4 regions of the Spartinivicinus poritis genome follow, and region 1 is predicted to be linked to each of the others. Evidence: predicted binding sites of a transcription regulator. Region 1 holds the regulator's gene; each other region holds the start of a gene.
The links. The regulator PhoB, encoded in region 1, activates phosphate uptake and scavenging genes when phosphate is short. The targets are predictions, from matches to a motif close to TGTCATANNNNTGTCANA.

Region 1 (3,207 bases):
GCTGACATTCACGGGTTCTCTCTCACAACGCTTGCAGGATACCTTTCAATCCCTATCAGTCAAGCTGATCAGCCAACAGTGGCAGCCTGCACTTCTTTCTGAACAAAAGCAGTTGGGTATTCCAGAGCAGCAGTCAGCATTTATTCGTGAAGTGATTCTGTGTGTCTGCCAGCAGCCAGTAATCTATGCACGTACTGTGATACCAGCATTTACCGGCTTGCTAAGCTGTCAACCACTACTCAGTCTCGATACAGAGCCACTAGGCAAGTTATTATTTACTCATGCCAGTAGCAAACGTAACCCAAACTTTCAGTATGCTCACTTTAGTCATGAGCAGCTGCAGGCATTACCCATGCCCTCAACAATAGCGCACTCAGCTATTAATCAAGACTGTTGGGGCAGGCAATCGGTTTTTATCATTAACCAGCGGCAGCTAGCGGTAAGTGAACTATTTTTGCCGACGATTTTTTCACTGCAACAACTAACATAATCATGCTTATTGATAGTGACTAACAGGATGGAAATAACCAGTAGCTCTTCTGACAAACTCAATGCATTGCTGAGTATCACCCGTTTAAACCGCCCTATTGGTCTTTACCTATTGCTTTGGCCAACCCTTTGGAGCTTGTGGCTAGCTGCTGATGGTCTGCCAGATTGGCACCTGATTATTATTTTTTGCTTAGGTGTCACAGTAATGCGCAGCGCAGGCTGTGTAATCAACGATATTGCTGATCGTCACTTTGATGGCCATGTTAAACGTACTCAAAGTCGGCCACTGGTTACTGGTGAGCTAACGCTTAAGGAAGCAATTGGCTGCTTTGTAGCACTTTGTACAATTGCGCTGGTACTGGTGTTATTTACTAATCAGCTGACTATTTTACTGAGCTTTGGTGCCTTGGCTTTAGCGATTTGCTACCCCTTTATGAAGCGCTACACTCATTTCCCACAAATTGTATTAGGGGCTGCTTTTTCCTGGTCGATTCCTATGGCCTATACTGCTCAAACTGGAGAGCTAAACCATGCTATCTGGTTACTGTTTTTGGCTAATCTGACCTGGACAGTTGCCTACGATACGGCTTATGCCATGGTAGATAGAGATGATGATTTAAAAATAGGCGTCAAATCTACTGCTATTTTATTTGGGAAAGCTGATAAACTTATGATTGGCTTATTACAAATAATTACTCTAGCTTTGTTAGCAGGGGTAGGCTATTTATTTCAGCGTGGTTGGCTGTTCTTTATTGGCATCGGTTTAATGGCTGGGCTGTTTATCTATCAGCAGTACTTAATCAAAGATCGTGATCGGTCCCAATGCTTTAAAGCATTTTTAAACAATCACTGGGCAGGCATGTTTGTCTTTGTTGGAATAGTTTGTGATAGTGCTGTTTCTTAGTTTCATTTGTAGGTAATAACTAGGAAAACTTCTCACTGTGGTATTGAGCCACAGTCATAAAACTCATGGATTGGAAACACTTTCAGGGCAGAGCCATACGAATGTCATGCAAATGTAACATAAAGACTGTGTAATGCTCTGCTGACAACTTGAAAGCGAGAGAAGGCTTGAAAATGGTTGGCAAAAAAATACTCATAGTGGACGATGAGGCCCCCATCCGAGAAATGATTGCAGTTGCACTCGAAATGGCAGGCTACGAATGTCTGGAAGCAGATAACACGCAAGATGCGCATAGCATCATGATCGATAAGAAACCCGATCTAATTTTGCTTGATTGGATGCTACCAGGAACCAGTGGAATTGAATTGGCTAGACGGCTTCGCCGTGATGAAATTACGGCCAATATTCCCATCATCATGTTAACCGCCAAAGGCGAAGAAGATAATAAAATTCAGGGCCTGGAAGTGGGAGCAGATGACTACATCACCAAACCATTCTCCCCCAGAGAACTGGTTGCCCGTTTGAAAGCAGTATTGAGGCGCTCTGGCGCTCAGGAACCTCAAGAGCCCATCAGGGTTGAAGGGCTTGAGCTGGACCCAATCAGCCACCGAGTTAGCATTAACGGTAAGCCGACTGAGATGGGACCTACTGAGTACCGTTTATTGCAGTTCTTTATGACACATCAAGAGCGAGCCTATACCCGTGGCCAGTTATTAGACCAAGTGTGGGGCGGCAATGTGTACGTTGAAGAGCGTACCGTTGATGTTCATATCAGACGACTGCGTAAAGCACTAGGCACTGGCCATGATCGCTTTATTCAGACCGTTAGAGGCACTGGCTATAGGTTCTCAACTAAGGCTTAACGGTGAAAGTTAACTGGCAAGGCGAAATTATTCAGCGGCTCGCTATCACTGTAGTAGTCAGTGTGTTGTTTGGAGTAGCTATTGGAGAAGTGGCCTGGGTTTTAGCAATTGTCTTAGCGGGATACCTTAGCTGGACACTGTTACAGGTTTTTCGCCTCAGCCATTGGCTTCAAGAAAGTGAGCACAATCACCTAGAGCCACCAGAAAGTCGTGGTATCTGGGGAGATATATTTGATGCTATCTACCGGCTACAGCGTCGAGATCAAAAGGCGCGCGCCCGGCTACAAGCAGTGATTGACCGCGTTCAAGAGTCTACTGCAGCGCTTAATGATGCTGTGATTATGGTTGACAATCAGGGCAACCTGGAATGGTGGAACCAAGCTGCAGAAGCCATGCTCGGATTTAAGAGCCCTGTAGATCAGGGGCAATTAATCACAAACCTAATCAGAGACCCAGCATTTTTCAAATATTTCGACAAAAAGGAATATCAAGAAGCGCTGGAAGTACCCTCCCCCATCAATGACCAGCTCATCTTACAATTCAACATTACCCTGTTTGGTCGCAATGATCGCTTGTTGTTAGTACGAGACATTACCCGACTGCATAATCTTGAGCAAATGCGAAAAGACTTTGTGGCAAATGTTTCCCACGAATTAAGAACCCCCCTGACAGTGATCAGAGGTTATCTGGAAACCTTGCTGGATAACGCTGATATTTTGCCTGAACGCTGGATACGCGCCTTACAGCAAATGCAGCAACAATCAGACCGAATGGAAAATCTGGTCAGCGACTTACTGTTGTTATCACGACTAGAAACCAGCGACCGACAAGCTGATTTAAAGCCAATTTGCTTACAGCAGATCTTGTCAAACATTATTAGTGATGCCAAAGCGCTCAGTGGTGACCGTTGTCATCATATCCAGCTGGTTTGTCCAGAAAGTGCAAAACTGC
Region 2 (3,207 bases), on a different contig from region 1:
GAAGGTAGGCAATGTCAGGTATTGTAATCTACCAAGTATTAGCCAGTGGGTAATACTTGGTAGATTAGAGAAGGTAATCAGTGAACTCAAAGAATGGTTTTAAGGTTTCTCTCCTCGTTTCAGCCGTTGCTCTATATCTGTTAGGCAAGCGGGAAGATCTTTAATAGTGTCAATAACATAGTGCGCACCAGTGCGATACAGTTGAATAGTTACTGCGCTTCTTAACGTATCTTGCTGAGTATTATCGAGGGCTTGCCAATCTTCGAGGCTTTTACCTATTTTATTGCCGCTGACTGCCACTGCAACTGTCCACATGCCAGCATTTAAGCCTTCTTCGATGCCAGATTCTGTATCATCAACTTTAACGCAAGCATGGATATGTTCAACGTCTAGTTCAATAGCGCTTTTCAAACTCATATGAGGATAAGGGCGGCCACGGGATACTTCATTAGCACACACAGCACTGGTTGTAGTTACCCCTTTGTTGTGTAATTCTGGCAGTAAGTCTGCTACTAGACTGCGACTGTAGTCTGTATTGATACCTAGTTTAATGCCTTGTTTAAGTAATTGCTTCGCTAATTCAATGGCACCCGGTACTAAGTCGGCATGATTTAAAATAGACTGGATCTGATGAGGAATAAACTGCTGCTGTAAATTTTCTAAATCTTCATGACTGGGTAGTCGACCATATTGGTTTGACCAGGCTTCACTCACCATTCCTTCATCTAGCAACTGTTTTAACTGTTGCTGGTAATCAGAAGTATTGAGTTGACGGAGAAGTGGTTCAGGCAAGTCAATATTATGATCAGCAAATGTTGCTTGCAATGCTTCTACTGGTGCCATTGCGCCAAAGTCGATGAGAGTACCAGCGAGATCAAAGATGACGCCTTGGACTTTGCCAATGTATTTGCGCTGATTGCTGTAACTCTTTGGTTGCTCCTGCATTATTATGTTCCTTATTAGTTAGCGACTGCTACAGCGTCCGGCAGACGACAAATAACCTATTTTAGTGTTGGGCTTATCCTACCAATCAGTTTAGTCACAGTACAAGTAATACTCCTAGTAAAAAGTCATGAAGGCTTTAAGATAGTGTAGCCGGATAGTTAAAAAAACCCTAGTTTCTAACACTACAGAAGATAGTCAAAAAATATTGTCTAACAATGATGCTTGGCATTTTAAGTACACTTTCCTCAGCCTACTATAAAAAAATAACATGACAGTTATATGAAATAAACTCGGTTTATTTTTATGAATATTCTATGAAATTTACATGATGACCTCTTTACCATCAGCTCAGCAGTCAGTAAATTAAAAACAGATAATAAATTTAGTTAATTAACTGAATGCAGCATGGGTTGCATTAGAACGCTTAGCTTAAAGGGGAGTAGTGGTGTGAATAGCAACAAACGCCTGAAAAAAGTATTTAAGTGGCTGGCAAGGGGGGGTTTGGCCTCTGCTTGTGTGGTAAGTGCTTCAACAGCATTTGCTGCTGAAAGCAAAGTAAAGAATATTATCTTTTTAATTGGGGATGGAATGGGGCCACAACAGGTTGGTTTGCTGGAAGCTTATGCAAGGCAAGCGCCTCACTCAATTTATCCGCAAGGTAAAACAGCAATGGCTCAATTGGCTGATAGGGGAGTGGTTGGGCTGTCAATGCATAACCCCGCAGGCGCCATTGTAGTTGACTCAGCCAGCTCGGCTACTCAGTTAGCAACGGGGTTACCTGCAGGCTCTGAAATGATTGGTTTAGATGATCGAGGAAATGCGGTTGAAACAGTATTAGAACAGGCTAAAAAAGCAGGCAAAGCTACCGGCTTGGTTTCTGATACGCGTTTAACTCATGCAACACCTGCTTCCTTTGCTGCTCATCAGCCTCATCGATCGTTGGAAAATAAAATTGCAGAAGATATGTTGGCAACAGCACCTGATGTCATGTTATCTGGCGGATTGCGCCACTGGATTCCCAAAGATGCAGCAAAGGCGGGCAAGTTACATGATCAGGTAACCGCCATGGTGGGCGACAAGATTAGCTTAAAATCAAAACGAAAAGATAATCTAAACCTGCTGGCTGAAGCTAAGCAAGCTGGTTACCAGTTGGCTTTTAATCGTGATCAACTAACAGCAGCTTCTAATAATGGCAAAGTGTTAGGATTATTCAGTAGTTCTGGCATGCTGGATGGAATTGCTTATAACAAGGTAAAGAATGATCCTGATCGGCGTGAACCGAGCCTGAGGGAAATGACCGAAAAAGCACTGGCAGTATTATCAAATGATCCAGATGGCTTCTTTTTGATGGTAGAAGGGGGTCAAATCGATTGGGCTGGCCATAATAATGATGCTGGTACTATGTTGCATGAGATGCTTAAATTTGATGAGGCCATTGCGGCTGTACTGGAATGGGCGAAAGGCCGCAATGATACCCTGGTGGTATTAACAGCAGATCATGAAACAGGGTCATTTGGCTTTAGTTATTCTGCTGCAAATTTACCAAAAGCATCTACCTTATCTGGCAATGCATTTAAAAACGTCAAGTTTAAGCCTAATTTTAACTTTGGCAGCCCAACTATTTTAGACAAGCTGTACAGTCAACAAAAAAGTTTTAGTGCTATGTTTGCAGAATTTTGGGCGCTGCCTAAAAATCAGCAAGACGAAAAAGCATTAGTGAAGATTGTTAATGCAAACAGTGAGTTTAAAATTACCGATGCGCAGGCTGAGCGAATTTTAGCGACAGCTAAAAATCCCTATTATCAGCCTGATCACAAATACCTTAGCTTGAAGCAGTTCCCTAAAGTCACTGACTTTACTGCATTTTATGTATATGGTGATGAGGTAAAGCTTAACTTATTAGGCCGTGAGTTAGCAGAACAACAAAACGTAGTCTGGGGAACGGGCACTCATACCCATACGCCAGTTGCTGTGTTGGCCTATGGGCCTGAGTCACTGATCAAAAGTTTTGCAACCATTCAACATCATACAGATATTGGGCAAAAACTGAAGTCTGCTTTAAGGTAAGTAGTAGCTAATAATGCTGTTGCCTTTCCTTAGCCTTGGTAAAGTAGGAAAGGCATAGCTTTTTTTGAACTATAATGAAACTCCAAAAAGCAAACTTGTTTGTAGCATGTGTTTTGATGCGATGAGTGTTGTCTGTTTTTTGATCTAAAATATGGGGCTACGTTTGTGATCAGCCCAATAATTTGTTGCAAAATG
Region 3 (3,207 bases), on a different contig from region 1:
TAAAGGTCACGGCCATAATGGCATGTGGCGAAATACCTTCCGTTTGAATTAACCAAGCAATACGGTGCACTAATACCCGTGTTTTACCACTACCTGCACCAGCCAACACCAGACAATTTCCAATGGGTGAAGCAACTACTTCACGCTGAGCAGTATTTAATGAGTCTAAAGTTTGGGATACATCCATAGTGATTTATAGTCAGGCAGTAGTTAGAGCAGAAATTAAGCATAAGCTTGCTTAATTAGGTCAGAGTTTGGCCCTAGTTTAGCGGCGAGCAACCTTAGCTTGCAATGCTAAACCAGACATTTCAACAAGTCACAAGGTCCCTGGATAGCCATAAAATATCCAGGTTAGACTGGCTTAGCCTTATTTCCATATAGTTTGTATGCATTTTTTGTAGTATAACTACAAATAGGCCCAGCAAAGATTCACCTCACATGGTTTCTATTCAGCTGTTACAACAAATCCAGCAGTGCTACAGTCAACTTCGTCGATCTGAACAGAAAGTGGCAGACTTTGTACTTAATAGCCCTGCCCGTGTAATGCATATCAGTATTGCCGACCTGGCAACAGAAGCTGAGATAAGCGAACCAACGGTACTCCGGTTTTGTCGTGCAGTGGGCTGTAGTGGTTTTCAGGACTTCAAGTTACAACTTGCACAGTGTTTAGCCTCTGGTAGTAGCTTTGGACAGTTTGCCATTAGCCCAGATGACTCCCCTGCCGACTACAAGTCAAAAATAATCGACTCTACCATCAGCACTCTATCAAGTGTTCGTGATAGTTTAGATAATTTAGTTCTAGAGCAAGCAATCAATGCTTTATCTGTGGCCAAACGGGTAGAGTTCTATGGGTTTGGCGCTTCAGGCGCTGTAGCCATTGATGCTCAACATAAATTTTTTCGCTTACAGCTATCAACCGCAGCTTACTCAGACCCCCACATGCAGTCGATGTCTGCTGCTACATTAACGCCTGAAGACTGCGTCATTGCTATTTCCCAAACTGGCCGCACTCGAGAGTTAATACATACAATCCAGCTAGTTAACAAACAACAGGCTAAAGTCATTGCCATATGCCCCAAAGAAAGCCCACTAGCATCACTTTGTGACTTTGCATTACACATAGAAGCAATAGAAGATACGGATGTTTACACTCCCTTAACCTCAAGAATTGCTCACTTGGTAGTAATTGATATCTTGGCAATGGGCGTCGCAATGTCTCGTGGGCCAGAATTAGCCGCTCATTTAAAAACAGTTAAGAACAACTTACGCACACTGCGTATATCCTCTCCATAAACTTGTATATACAACCCACCCGTAGCACACAATAAATAATAACTAGTAAAATATTTTCATTTTAACTGGGTTGGTAATTTGAAAATGTTATTAAAAAGTTGTTAACGGCGGGCTGCTCTGCTGTTACATTGGCCTTAGGAAAAGTCGCTGGATAACAACTTACATTTTGTGAATAACAGTTCTTTTCTGGGTAGGCAGCAAGTTGCTTTTAAGTTTAAGCACTTTGTCAGCTGTTGCACATAAATTTGAAGGCAGTTGGAGTTTAAATTACACCGTTGGATATTTAAATCACACTAACAATACAAATATAAAAACTTAATAATATTGTCATAAAGCTATTGCATCTTAACCAATTACTAACACCAGAAAGGGATGCGGCACTATGCAAATACAAGTACCCAACCAAACTAACCAGCCCTTTTTCATCTCTTCTACTGAAAGGTCAACAACCAGTAATAGCAGCCGAGAAAAGTCTTCTCAACGCTCTCTAGAGGCAAGGCGCGCCATTGAGGATTATTTTGAGAATAAACGCTTAAATCATTTAATTGGCGAAGATTACTGGGAGGATGAATAGTCGGCCAAAATCTGGAATAGATTAACCTGATATGTGTTATAAAACAAAAGGAGCAACAACCTTCCTCATGCAACTTATAGCAATATTATCCTAAAGCTATGTCATTGGATGGGGAAGGCTAATATCTTGAAAAATTAACTAAGCGCTATAGCTAAATCAGGCACAGATTTTTCGAGCCCGGTAGTGTTGTAACAAATTGGTAATTTCCCGTGCTGATATATAAGTTGCCATTTGTGCGTTATTTAGTGCTGACTCAATGATCGAATATTCTTGAGTGACAGGAGACAGTAGCCTACATAAGTTGCCCAATACAGGCTGCTTTTCCTTATCTACAATACCTGACAATTCTTTATGTTGTTTCAGGTTTTGCTTTGCAAACAATAAAAGCTCAGCATACACATCTGATGTTATCAATTCTGCATGCTGAAGCCTCAAATAATCCACCACAGCAAATGGCATGCTCAATTCTACTAGCTGTTCCAACTGACACTCTGTTAGTGTGAACGTTAACTTTTTATTTTCATAATGATAACAACTGGCCTGTTCATTTTCGATTTGACACACTTGCCTACTGCACAAGTCAACATAAATACAGCCACTAGCAGGCCCCAGCAAGCTTGCAAATGCTTGCTTATTGCAAACAGCATTTAGCCCAGCAATCACTCGGGGATCATACAGCTTAAAATGCGCCCAGTGGTGATTAGGTAAATTTATCTCTAATGCAGCTTTAAAGTGGCTATATAGCTGTACATATTCACAATGACTAATAATAAATATACCTACAGGCAACTCTGCAGACTGCTGTAACAACCAGTCAAATAGCTGAGTATTGATATTTACTTTTATCAAGTACGGTGCCACATCGCATAGTTCTTCTTCTGGTGTACCCCTAAATAGCGAATCACATTGAGGGTTATCTTCTAACTCCCAAATTCGTTCCGGTAATTCTGGCAAACTGGCTGAGTCTATTATGAAATAGAGCCCTGCATGGTTGTGCTTTTCGAGTGCAACCTTTATTTGCTGTCTATACTCGTCAAGCAACATACTCCCTCCTTTGCATCACAGCCTAAGCTTGATCTCACTTAAACTGCTTCTTATCGCCCCGATTATTGTAAAAAGCCATTGCTAATGGCTAAGTTATAACCTGTTATTGCTTTAATTATTAAACACTCTGGATAACATAAAGTACTCAAGTTCTTGTGTTTTGTTACTGCCTTCAGTCCTCATAAAAATAGATTACAAGAATAATACTAACAGACTATTATCATTAATATTTATAGTATGATCTAAATTTATCCACTCCACAGCTTCAAACAGTGATTCAAATAGATGAATCCGGA
Region 4 (3,207 bases), on a different contig from region 1:
CATCTCTAATCCACTAAACCTATGTAGAGAAGCCAGTGGCTTTTTATAAGCGAACACAATCAAAGATTGGGTTCAGTTTCGGTTAATATCAACTATATAAACTATTGAAAGTCCGTATGTTTAGTGAAATATCCGGGCTAAGCTGCAAAACCTTTTTTGATATGTTGACCGAATGAGGACTGAATGCCTATAACTCAACTAAGACTTACTGCATTAACCCTGCTAACTGGCTGTTTGCTCACTTTACTTTCTGCATGCAGCTTTTCACCAACAATAACAGAAGATCCGCTTCCTGCATCAGCTTCTGAACAAGCCATTACCAAAAGACTTGAACAGCATTATCAGCACTGGCAAAAGGTACCCTACCGGTATGGTGGAACCAATAAATCAGGAATTGATTGCTCATCCTTTGTTCAGCAAACATATAAAACCGTCTTTAAAATTCAACTACCCAGATCAACGAAACAGCAAGCTCGTACAGGTAAAACAGTTTCATTAAAAAGCCGTCGATCAGGAGATTTGCTATTTTTTAAAACTAGCCGTAATTATCAACATGTTGGAATATACTTGGGAAACAATCGCTTTTTACATGTATCCAAATCCAAAGGGGTAATTATATCTAAGCTTAATCAGCCCTATTGGCAACGACACTATTGGAAAACAACACGAGTTTTGTAAAAAAACAAGACAGGCTAGGGGCTACCCAGCCTGTCTTTAAAAAAGACATACAAACTATTTCTTTGGATAAGTATTCCCTAACACATTCCCATGAACCATTTGGTAATCTCTAGGCCCCATAATTGACGTTTCAGACCATTTAACTACACCCACCTCTGGCGCTAACCACAGCTCAGTTACACCAGCATCTGCACAATTATTACGGAATGATAGCTTAATTATATTATCAAAAGCACCAGCAGGGACTTTTACTTCTTCGGCACGGCTAGTAATTGTTACCTCACCGTTATTACAAGGAGCAATACCTACTTTCTGTACATTACCCTCAGCTGAATTCAAATCTACAAACAACTGTACTTTTTTATCAGCCTCAGACCAAACGTATATTTTATTATCATCACTTAAATGCAACCAAAGGTCACCCAAACCACCAAAGTTTTTAAAATACTTCCAAGTACCATCATCTTCAACAACTTTTGATGGGATTTGCTGGTTAGATTTATCACCTTGATAAACAACATAATCACCAATAGTCATTGGCAGATAATTGTTTGCCATTGCATTACCAACAAAAGCAGCACTAATTAAAGCCGCAGTAGTGAGTATTTTTTTTGCTATTTTTTTCATCAATCTATCCTTTTATTTAATTTTTGGGCAACAATGTTTTCAGTGACAGATATGATAGCAAGTTAAATTTTTCTTTGTCATTAATCCTCAGAAGAAAACCTACTAAAAACAACTTTCGTATGTAAACGATACTTTACAAGCAGTTATTAACAAAACAACAATAGGTCTGAATACTTATATATTTTTCGTGAAACACTACAAATCAACACCAAACACTACAACTAAGGTATAACTAGAATTCTGTACGAATAATTTATTAGATATGACTATTAAGTAACAAAGCCCTATAAAACTATAAATAATAGGTTTATAGAGTAAAAAACGACGGTAACCCCTAAAAATTGTTCACGAATGATACAACAGCTTATAAAATAATGACTATCTAGTCTGTTTCTCTTTTCAAACTGGTTTGCTACTATGCAGCTATTAGCAATATACAACTAAAGTAGAATGCACCTATCACTGCAGGTATTCTTGCTAATTTTTTACACCTAAAAACGAGTCCCGACTAGCACAAATAATTGGAGAACATTAACAATGACCAAAAAAGTAGCTGTTATTCTGTCTGGCTGTGGCTTTCTTGATGGCGCTGAAATTCATGAGTCTGTTTTAACCCTACTTAACCTTGACTTATTAAATATAAATTATCAGTGTTTCGCTGTTGATATAGATCAAGCCGATGTTGTCAATCACTTAACTGGTGAAGCTACTCCAGAAAAACGTAATGTCTTGGTTGAATCAGCAAGAATTGCTCGCGGTAACATAAAGGATATAAGCCAATTAGTTACCAGTGAATTTGATGCACTAATATTACCTGGCGGATACGGTGTAGCTAAAAATTTGTCCAATTTTGCAACTAAAGGGGCCACAATGGATATGCCAGAAAGTGTTCAAAAAGCATGTCAATCATTTGCAACAAATAACAAGCCTATTGGTTTAATTTGCATTGCACCTGCACTTGCCGGCAAAATTTTTGGTGAGCCAGTGAGGTGCACTATTGGCAATGATGAAGAAACCGCAGCAGCATTAGAGCAAATGAACGTCATTCACCAAAATTGTGTAGTTAATGATATCGTTGTTGATGAAAAACATAAGCTGGTAACCACACCAGCCTATATGTTAGCCAGTCGCATTAGTGAAGCGGCAGATGGGATTGCTAAGTTGGTGAAGCAAGTCATTGCTTTTATTTAACACAACAAGTTGCGCTTTTGGTGAAGCAAGTCATTGCTTTTATTTAACACAACAAGTTGCGCTTAATGATACAATACCTCTAGAATTCAATCGCCAACCCGAATATTTCATAAATCCATAGAAATATCCGGGTTGGCGGTTAGTCCATTGATGGCTAACCAAACGTTGGTACTAACTGATTGCTAGAGTATTGCAATATGACTACTGGATATGAAGAATTTTTACCCGAAATTAAAGCTGCCGTCATGAGCTTTATTGATAAAGTTCCTTTCAACCAGTTAGTTGGTATGAAAATAACCAATGTCACTCCTAATTTAGTTGAAATGCACTTACCAATGAAAGAAGACTTGATTGGTAACTATATAACAGGCATTTTACATGGTGGCGTTATTTCATCTATGATTGATGTCAGCGGTGGCGCCATGGCGCTAGTAGGAGCATTTCGTAAGCTAGAACATGTTGATATTCAAGAACGTATCCAGCGTTTAGCCCGAGTGAGTACTATCGACTTACGAGTCGATTATTTACGCCCAGGCAGAGGAGAAAGTTTTTACGTTAGCTCAACATTATTAAGATCCGGTAATAAAGTAGCAGTGACTCGCTCAGAGTTTTATAACAATCGGAATGATCTATGCGCCGTAGGAACAGGAACCTATTTATGTGGGTAATTAACCCACAGCCCTTAATTTAGATATACTTCTAAAGCATCTA

Region 2: the regulator PhoB is predicted to act here: its motif matches at 1,213-1,230, upstream of ORQ98_RS06500 (alkaline phosphatase).
Region 3: the regulator PhoB is predicted to act here: its motif matches at 1,619-1,636, upstream of ORQ98_RS24540 (PA3496 family putative envelope integrity protein).
Region 4: the regulator PhoB is predicted to act here: its motif matches at 1,567-1,584, upstream of elbB (isoprenoid biosynthesis glyoxalase ElbB).

Annotation. Positions count from the first base shown of each region.
Region 1 covers NZ_JAPMOU010000006.1:50,787-53,993, reverse strand. Annotated here, with positions in the region: gene ORQ98_RS06865 (chorismate--pyruvate lyase family protein) at 1-490, shown strand, start outside; gene ubiA (4-hydroxybenzoate octaprenyltransferase) at 518-1,393, shown strand; gene phoB (phosphate regulon transcriptional regulator PhoB) at 1,567-2,256, shown strand; gene phoR (phosphate regulon sensor histidine kinase PhoR) at 2,259-3,207, shown strand, end outside.
Region 2 covers NZ_JAPMOU010000005.1:201,209-204,415, forward strand. Annotated here, with positions in the region: gene phnX (phosphonoacetaldehyde hydrolase) at 100-945, opposite strand; gene ORQ98_RS06500 (alkaline phosphatase) at 1,393-3,012, shown strand.
Region 3 covers NZ_JAPMOU010000053.1:11,534-14,740, reverse strand. Annotated here, with positions in the region: gene uvrD (DNA helicase II) at 1-187, opposite strand, end outside; gene hexR (transcriptional regulator HexR) at 439-1,293, shown strand; gene ORQ98_RS24540 (PA3496 family putative envelope integrity protein) at 1,676-1,867, shown strand; gene ORQ98_RS24535 (DUF4123 domain-containing protein) at 2,024-2,911, opposite strand.
Region 4 covers NZ_JAPMOU010000011.1:143,201-146,407, forward strand. Annotated here, with positions in the region: gene ORQ98_RS11205 (C40 family peptidase) at 184-678, shown strand; gene ORQ98_RS11210 (hypothetical protein) at 733-1,305, opposite strand; gene elbB (isoprenoid biosynthesis glyoxalase ElbB) at 1,843-2,496, shown strand; gene ORQ98_RS11220 (thioesterase family protein) at 2,694-3,164, shown strand.